One region of the Gemmatimonas aurantiaca T-27 genome, then DNA from elsewhere that is predicted to be linked to it. Evidence: riboswitches for the same ligand, from Rfam matches in the RefSeq annotation. Region 1 holds a riboswitch; the other holds the start of a gene.
The links. Region 1 has a riboswitch for thiamine pyrophosphate ahead of GAU_RS21710 (TonB-dependent receptor). Riboswitches for the same ligand answer to the same signal wherever they lie in the genome.
Positions count from the first base shown of each region.

Region 2: it holds a riboswitch for thiamine pyrophosphate, as region 1 does, so the genes downstream of both, thiM (hydroxyethylthiazole kinase) here and GAU_RS21710 (TonB-dependent receptor) in region 1, are expected to answer to the same signal.

Region 1 is NC_012489.1:435,366-439,785, forward strand. Features, by position in the region: gene GAU_RS20210 (DUF6526 family protein) at 1-114, opposite strand, end outside; gene GAU_RS01970 (AAA family ATPase) at 107-676, opposite strand; gene pnuC (nicotinamide riboside transporter PnuC) at 673-1,299, opposite strand; TPP riboswitch at 1,325-1,428, shown strand; gene GAU_RS21710 (TonB-dependent receptor) at 1,422-3,542, shown strand; gene GAU_RS01985 (LLM class flavin-dependent oxidoreductase) at 3,675-4,420, opposite strand, start outside.
Region 2 is NC_012489.1:4,356,344-4,360,763, reverse strand. Features, by position in the region: gene GAU_RS18940 (pyridoxal phosphate-dependent aminotransferase) at 1-999, opposite strand, end outside; gene GAU_RS18935 (hypothetical protein) at 1,226-1,906, shown strand; TPP riboswitch at 1,968-2,065, shown strand; gene thiM (hydroxyethylthiazole kinase) at 2,114-2,947, shown strand; gene thiD (bifunctional hydroxymethylpyrimidine kinase/phosphomethylpyrimidine kinase) at 2,944-4,413, shown strand; gene GAU_RS18920 (3-oxoacyl-ACP reductase) at 4,415-4,420, shown strand, end outside.

The DNA.
Region 1 (4,420 bases):
CTTCACAAATCGGACGATTGTCCAGATCAGAAAGATCGCGGCCAGGGGGCTGGTGAAAAAATGGTAGTACGGCGTGAGCTGCGTGTGATTGGCGTAGTTCTGATTTTCACTCATGGTCTGCAAGGTTGAAGGGAGACGGTGGTGAAGACAGCAGTGTGTCGATGAGATTCGTAGCGATGGACAGGCGCTCAGGCCAGTCGCCTCGCACGATGGTGTAGGGGGCGCCAAGCCGATCCAGTGTGGTCACGAACAGCGTGTGCATCTCCTCTCGGCGATCCCCTCGATCGCGGACGCCGTCCGCAATCCACGGCACATCGATGTCGAGCAGGAGATAGTGGTCCGCACGTCGGGCAATGGCCAGCGCTTCGAGGGCGGGCGGGCAGTCGCCGAAATAGTGGTGACTGTAGGCCACATTGCTCACCAGATCCGTGTCGTGCAGCAGCAGAGTGTTGCCGAGTGCTCGCGAACGATCGATGTACTCGTCTTCGTAGGACGCCTGACCACGGGCCAATCCCTCACGATCGGCCAACACCGGCGGCGTGCCCTTCAGGCGCGTGAACTCGCGTACGTACTCGGGGACACACAGCACGTGGTAGTGTGCCGCCAACTGTAGGCCCAGGGTGGTCTTGCCGACACTCTCCGATCCGGTGATCACCACCCGTCGCAGTCGTGTCATGCGGGCTGCTCGTCAGCCTGGGCATTACGCCACGACGCGCGCCACTGCATGTGTCCCGATACGGCCAATGCAAAGAACACGGCATACAGCACCGCCGTGAGCGGCAACTGCCGGTTGATGAATACACCCACGTAGATGATGTCGACGACGATCCACACCAGCCAGTTCTCGGCCAGCTTGCGCGTCATCATCCACTGCGCGATGAGGCTGGCGGCGACGAGTGCTGAATCGATGTGTGGCAAAGCGGCACCGGGAATACGTGCCGTGATGGTCCACAACAACAGCCAGGTGATCACGCCAATGAGCGAGAGACGGAATGCCAGTGCGCGTGATGTGCGTGTCACCGGCAGTGTGTCCGCCGTCGGTCCACCGCGCCACCAATGCCACCAGCCATACAGTGACAACACGAAATACACGACCTGCAGGCCGGTGTCGGAATAGAGGCCCGTGCGCGCAAACACCACCGTGTAGAACAGCGCGTTGGCCACCCCGATCGGCCAGCTCCAGATGTTCTGGCGCGTGACCAGCCACACGTTCACGACACCGGTCAGGAAGCCGGCGACCTCCATGCAGGACGACCCGTGGGCGTCGAGCCAGTGGCAAAACGCGGAGAGGCTGGTCATGACGGGCAAAGCTAATTAGGGTTGAGGCACATGACCGGGGTGCCGGCGCCGCCAGTGTGCGCAGGCTGAGAGAGTCCCGTAGAACCTGATCCGGTTCGTACCGGCGTAGGGAGTCCAATCTGATGTCTCGTCGCAGCCTCGTGCGCCATGGGCGCACGCCGCGGCCTGGCCGTCTTCGCACGGCCGCCGCATCTCTGTCCATCGTGGTGCTTACGCTCGCGCCCGTAGCGCTTCATGCGCAAGGCACGCGACCCACACGTCCGGACACGGCCACGTCCGACACCACGGCCCGCCGCATTGAAGGGGTGCTGGTCAACGCCATCCGCGCCGGCAATGAAGCGCCGATCGCGCAAAAGACCATCGGGCGTGCGGCCATCACCGCGCGGCATTTCGGTCAGGATGTGCCGATGCTGCTCATGCAGGCTGCCCCCTCGATGACCGCCCACACCGAGACGGGCACGCAGTGGGGCTACAGCTACCTGCGTTTGCGTGGTCTCGATCAGACGCGCATCAACATCACCATCGACGGTGTGCCGCTCAACGATCCGGAAGACCAGGTGTTGTACTTCGCCAATCTGGCCGATCTGATGAGCAACGTGCAGAGCGTGCAGGTGCAACGTGGTGTGGGCACCAGCACGGCCGGCACGGCGTCGTATGCGGGTTCGATCAACTTCGAGACCATGCCGGTGGCGCGGAAGCAGCGCAGCGGCGACGTCGAAGTGCAACTGGGTTCTTTTGGGGCACAGCGGGCCAGCGCGTCTTTCAATTCTGGTCTTGGCGACAATCGCCTCGCCGCGTATGGCCGCGTGAGTGCCCTGCGCACCAACGGCTATCGTGATCACTCGGGTGTCATGGGGCGCTCGGCATTCCTTGGCGCGGGCTGGTTCGGTGACCGCGACATTGTGAAGGTGACGGCCATCGTGGGACAGCTCGCCGATACGCTCTCGTATACGGGTGCCACACTGGCCGAGCTCGCGGAGAATCGCCGCTACAACCCGTTGTATCCGAACGAACGCGACAAGTTTGGCCAGCAGATGGTGTCGCTCGCCTACACGCACGCACGTGCCGACGGTGGCAGCTTCAACACCACGCTCTATCGCAACTCGGCCAGCGGCAACTACGACTATTTCGACCTGCCTGATCGGTACCGCTACAATCTGGCTCACACCTGGTATGGCGTGACCAGTGCGTACAACGTGGAGCGGGGGGCGGTGCGCCTCAACACGGGTGTCAATGCGAACACCTACCAGCGGGCGCATCGGGCGTACTTTCAGCCCGATACCGAGTTGTATGACAACACCGGCCACAAGCAGGACGCCAGCGCGTTCGTGAAGGCCTCCGTGGACGTGGGCCGCGCACGCTGGTTTGCCGACGTACAGGGACGATGGGCGCAATTCCGCTACGACCCATCGGAGAATGCCGGTATCACGGAGCGCAGCATCGATTGGGCATTCCTGAATCCCAAGGCCGGCGTGACGATGACGTTGCGTCCCGGACTGTCGGCCTTCGCGAGCTATGGCATCACCAGCCGAGAGCCCGCGCGCAGTGACATGTTCGCCGGTGAAGATGACCTCAACGCGGACAATGTGGCCGGCTTCGGTGATCTCTCGCGCGTGAAGCCGGAACGCCTGCACGACACCGAACTGGGTCTTACGTACACGCATTCCGCGCTCGACGTGTCGGCCAATCTGTACAGCATGGATTTCCGGAACGATCTGGCCCGCATCGGCGCGCCAACAGCATCCGGCGCCATCCCACGCCGCAGTGTGGGCAGCAGCTATCGCCGTGGCGTTGAACTCGATGCCACCTATCGCGGTGTCGACAAACTGGTCTTCGCCGGCAACGCCACGTGGAGCGACAATCGCATCAAGCAGTTCACCGATTCGTCGCGTGGAACGCCGGTGGTGCGCCGGGATGTAGAGCCGATGCTCACGCCGCGCTTCATCACCACGCATCGTGTGGACGTGTTGCCCACGCCGCGACTGGGTTTCAGCCTGGAAGGCCGCTACCAGTCACGCGCATTCCTCGACAACACCAGCAGCGCTGATCGTATTCTTCCCGACTACTACACCGTCGATGCATCGGCCCGCGTGGCCGTGCGGGATTTCACCGTGATGGTGCGCGGTGTGAACCTCGGCGACACTCAGAAGTTCGGCAGTGGCGCCGTGTCAGGCTCTGGGCGCGTGCGGTACTTCGTACTGCCGGCCCGGGCTCTGTTCGTCACGCTCGGCTACGCGTTCTGAGTCTGGCGCGGGAAAAGCCTTGCCGCGGATGACGCGGAAAAGCGCGGAAACCACACGGATCAAACAACAAAGCTGTTCTGTTTCCGTGAGTTTCTGCGCTTTCCGCGCGTTTCCGCGGCAAAAAAGAATGACCTACAGTAGCCCTGCCGCTTCCGCCGTCAGCTTCACCGAGTGCAGTCGCGCCGCATGGTCGTAGATCATCGACACGACAATGAGTTCGTCTGCACCGGTCTCCTCGACCAGCGCCTCGAGCCCCGCTCGCACGGTATCCCGTGAGCCGACGATCGAGCGGGCCAGCATGCGACCCGCCTGCGCCTTCTCAATGGGTGTCCAGTAGGTCTCGATGTCGTCGATGGGCGGCTGTCCGAGGCCACGCGCACCACGAAAGATGTTCGTGAAGGCCATCTGCTGGGTGGTGGCCAACCGGTGCGCTTCGGCATCGGTGTCGGCCGCAATGACGTTCACGCCGACCATCGCGTACGGGCGATCGAGCTGATGCGACGGCTTGAACCGATCGCGATAGAGGCCGAGTGCCGGCAGCAGATCGGCCGGTGCGAAGTGCGAGGCAAACGCATACGGCAGCCCGAACTCGGCGGCCAGCATCGCGCCAAAGTGGCTCGAGCCCAGAATCCAGAGTGGGATCTCGGTGCCGGCGGCCGGCACCGCGACAATGCGCTGACCAGGCGCCACCGGAGCCAGCCACGACTGCAGCTCCATCACGTCCTGAGGGAATTGCTCGGCCGCATCCGGTGTGCGGCGCAACGCACGCAGCGTGACACCGTCGGTGCCCGGCGCACGACCCAGTCCAAGATCGACACGCCCTGGGAAGAGCCGTTCGAGCGTCCCGAACTGCTCGGCGATGACATAGGGCGCATGAT
Region 2 (4,420 bases), 720 kb from region 1:
GGCACGCACCACCAACTCCGGCACGGTGGCAAACACGCCGAGCAGCTCGTCACGCAGCGCCTGGTGCAGGGCGATGCGATCCTGCAGCCAGCCATCGGGTTCGGCAAACCAGGTACGCAACACCGCCTGCGAGTATCCCGGTGCGCGCAGCGACACGATAGCCTGCAGCTTCTCCATGCGATCGATGATGTGCGGCGCGCCAAAGGCCACGCCCAGTCGGTAGCCGCTCAATGATTCCGTCTTGGACGGGCCCATGATCGTGACGACCTGATTCGCGTCGATATTGGACGCGCGCAGATGCGTGTACGTGCTGCCCGAGTACAGCAGGCGCGAATACAACTGATCGACGATCACCGTCGCGCCGTACGTGGTGGCCAGTTCGGCGATGCGCGCAATTTCTGCGGCGGTGTAGACTACGCCTGCCGGATTGTTCGGGTTGGAGAAGAGAAACGTCTTCACACCCGACTTGAATGCGTCTTCGAGTTGGCCCAAGTCGAGACCCGCGCCGTCGGTGTGCGCGAGGTAGTCCATGCGCACCGGAACGACCACGCCGCCCAGAAACTCCACCAGTTTGCGATTGGCAAAGTAGTCAGGGCGCACCACAGCCACTCGATCGCCGGTATTCACCGTCGCGCCGAGCGCGAGAAACAACGCGCCCTGTGTGCCGGGCGTGATGATCAGTTCATCGGCACCCGACACCGGCTTGCCGGTGAAGTGCGTGAGGCGTTCGCCGAGGCTGTCACGCAACTCCGCACCGCCGCGATACTCCGTGTATGCCTGCGAGCCGCCGCGCTCCACACCCGCGACAAATTCCTCGAACGCACCGGGCGTTGGCGCGAAGGCGTCGTCGTTCACATCACCGTGAGAAAAGTCGACCGGCGTTCCGGCGATCACATCGCCACGCAGGTCCGTGTCCTGTGCCACGCGGTCCTGCCGGACTTCCTGTCCGGGGGCATGATCGGTGCCGAGTCGGGCGAACTTCTCACTGATGGTGAGCATGGGGCTGCCTGTGGTGAAAGGTGGGTGCATATAAACAATAACTTCCGGTATGGGTCAGGCAGACAAATGTTCGCTGAGCGCCTGCTATTGCTCTTTTCTACAGCGGCGATGTCGACGAGCCTTGCCCTTCCAGGTGCCCGTCGTCGGGAGGTAGCATAGTGTGTCATTTGGCGACCTGAGGTTGTCCCTGCGAACCAATATGAATCGCTCTCCGCTTTTCATCGGAATGTCGGTGGTCGCCCTGGTGGCAGTGGCGGTCGGTTTCGGACGCACCTACGTCGTTCCCATGGTCGGAGGGACGTTCGAGGCGCCGCCGATCCTTCATATACATGGTGCATTGGCGATGGCCTGGGTGCTGTTGTTTGCCCTGCAGCCGATGCTGATACGTATGCGTCATGTGAACTGGCACCGTCGCGTGGGGCAGTTGGGAGTTCCGCTGGCAGTGGCCGTGGCAATCACCATGATCCCTGCGGGTGTCGTGCAGGTGCGCCGCGAGCTATCTCAGGGTTTCGGTGATGTCGCGATCTCCTCGATACTTGGTGTCTGTACCTCTGGACTGATGTTTGTCCTGCTGGTGGTCGCCGGCTATGTGCAACGTCGACAACGTGACGCGCACCCGCGCTGGATGCTGCTGGCCACACTGGTAGTGATCTGGCCTGCGTGGTTCCGCTTCCGGCATTGGATGCCATGGGTGCCGAATCCCGAGTTCTGGCTGGCATTTGTCTTGGCTGATGTGTGGATTCTCGTGGCCATGCTGCACGATCGTCTCACGCGTGGGGCCGTGCACCCGGTTCTGCTATGGGGCGGACTGGTCGTGATCGCCGAGCAGGGCGCAGAAGTGTTCCTGTTTGATTCACTCTGGTGGCGTGCGGCGGCGCACGCGGTGTGGTCGGTGGTGGGCGCATGAAGCCACTGGCATGACACGGCGACCACTTCCCCCGGGTCCGAGCCGACGAGTTACATTTCCATGCATACGACAGGGGCGTCCCGGTACTGCCGGGGCTGAGAAGCACCCTTTGAACCTGACCCAGATCATGCTGGCGTAGGGAGTCGCGGCCACCCTCCGGTAGCAGCTTGGGGTGCGCGCGTTCCGTCCTCGCTGGCTGGAGGACGCATGGACGCTCCGAGTTCGGCTTCAGGCCCCACACAGCCCCGCCTCTCGCCCGCCGACGCCCTCGCGGCACTGCGCGCGTCGGCCCCGCTCACACAGTGCATCACCAACTATGTGGCGATGCAGATCGCGGCGAACACACTGCTCGCCGCCGGCGCGGCGCCGGCCATGATCCACACGGTCGAAGAGAGCGGCGCGTTCGCCGGCCTCGCACGTGCGGTCACCATCAACATCGGCACACTGTCGCCCGCATGGGTGGACGGCATGAAGGCGGCCATCGACGGGGCCACCGCCGTCGGCACGCCGTGGGTGCTCGATCCGGTGGCGCACTATGCCTCGGCGTACCGTTCAGCCGTGGCCCGTGACCTGCTTTCGCGTCGACCCACCATTCTGCGTGGCAATGCGTCGGAGATTCTGGCGCTGGCCGGTGGCAACACCGCAGCACGTGGCGTGGATGCGGCCGATCCGGTGACGGCGGCCGGCGCGGCAGCCAGCGCGCTGGCTCGCGAATACGGCAGTGTGGTGGCCGTGACGGGTGCGGTGGATCTGGTCACCGACGGAACCCGCGTGGCGATGGTCTCAGGCGGTTCGCCGTGGATGCCACAGGTCACGGCGCTGGGCTGCTCGCTCACCTGCCTCATGGGCGCGTTCGCGGCGGTGACAGCTCCACTCGAGGCAACTGTGGCAGCCTTGACGCTGTTCGCGGAAGCGGGCGCACGTGCACATGCACACAGCGAGGGGCCCGGCTCTTTCGCCTGGCGATTCCTCGATGCCCTGGCGGCGGTGACGCCCGACGATCTGACAGGCACGGAACGTGTGTCGTGGAACGCTCCATGACTCGCGATGCCAACACGATGCGCGCGTGTCTGCGTCTCTATCTCGTCACCGATCCGCTGTTGTGTGCGAAAGCGGGGCTGCTGCACACGGTGCGTGAAGCCATCGCCGGCGGGATCAGCATGGTGCAACTACGCGACAAGACGGCCACCACCGAAGAGCGCATTGCGATTGGCCGAGCCCTGATGCGTGTCCTGCACGGAACGGGTGTTCCGCTCATCATCAACGACGATATCGACGCGGCCCTCGCCATCGGGGCACACGGCGTGCATGTGGGGCAGTCAGACCTCACGCCACGTATCGTACGCGAGCGCATGGGGCCTTCGGCCATTGTCGGATTGTCCTGTGAAACGGTAGCACAGGCAGCCGCTGCCGATCCGCTGCTGGTGGACTATGTGGGCATGAGCCCCGTGCTGGCCACACCCACCAAGCGGGATCATGCCGCCGCCCTGGGTTTCACGGGGCTCGAGGCCGCGCGGGCTGCGACGACGCTACCGGCCGTCGCCATCGGCGGCATGCACCTCGAACATGTCACTCGCGTCATGCGCACCGGCGTGGACGGTATTGCTGTGGTGTCGGCGGTGTGCGGACAGCCGGATCCTCGTGCGGCGTCCTTGGCGTTGCGTCAGGCGATCGATGAAGCGGTACGTGACATGACACACCCGCGCATTCCCAACGCGCTCACCATTGCGGGATCGGATCCATCCGGCGGCGCAGGCATTCAGGCGGACCTCAAGACGTTTGCCGCACAGCGCGTGTATGGCATGGCGGCGCTTACGGCACTCACGGCGCAGAACACCCGTGGTGTTGCCGGAGTGCATGTCGTGCCGCCGGTGTTTGTGCTTCAGCAACTCGAGTCACTCTTCGATGACATTCGCATCGATGCGGTGAAAATCGGCATGATTGCCACAGCCGACATCGCCACTACCGTGGCCGACGTACTCGAAGAGCGCATGCGCGGGCCCGTCGTGCTCGATCCGGTGATGATCGCCAAGGGCGGTGCGGAGCTGTTGCGACCCGACGCGGTGGACGCCGTGCGCACACGATTGTTGCCGCTGGCCACCGTGATCACCCCCAACCTGGCCGAAGCAGCCCATCTGCTGAATATGCCGATGGCATCCACACGCGCTGAGATGGAAACGCAGGCCACGCTGTTGCGTGCACTCGGGCCACAGGCCGTGCTGCTCAAGGGTGGCCATCTCACGGAAGAGCGCAGCCCCGACTGCCTGGTGACGTCCGACGGTGTGCACTGGTTCGACGGGCCGCGTGTGGCCACTGCCAACACGCACGGCACGGGCTGCACGCTGTCAGCGGCCATTGCAGCCGGCCTCGCAGGCGGAGGCAACCTGCTCACGGTCGTGCGCACCGCCAAGCAGTACGTAACCGACGCCATCGCTTCGGCGCATCGACTCACTGTCGGCCACGGCCACGGCCCCACGCATCATTTCCACAACCTCTGGAACCGCTGATATGTCG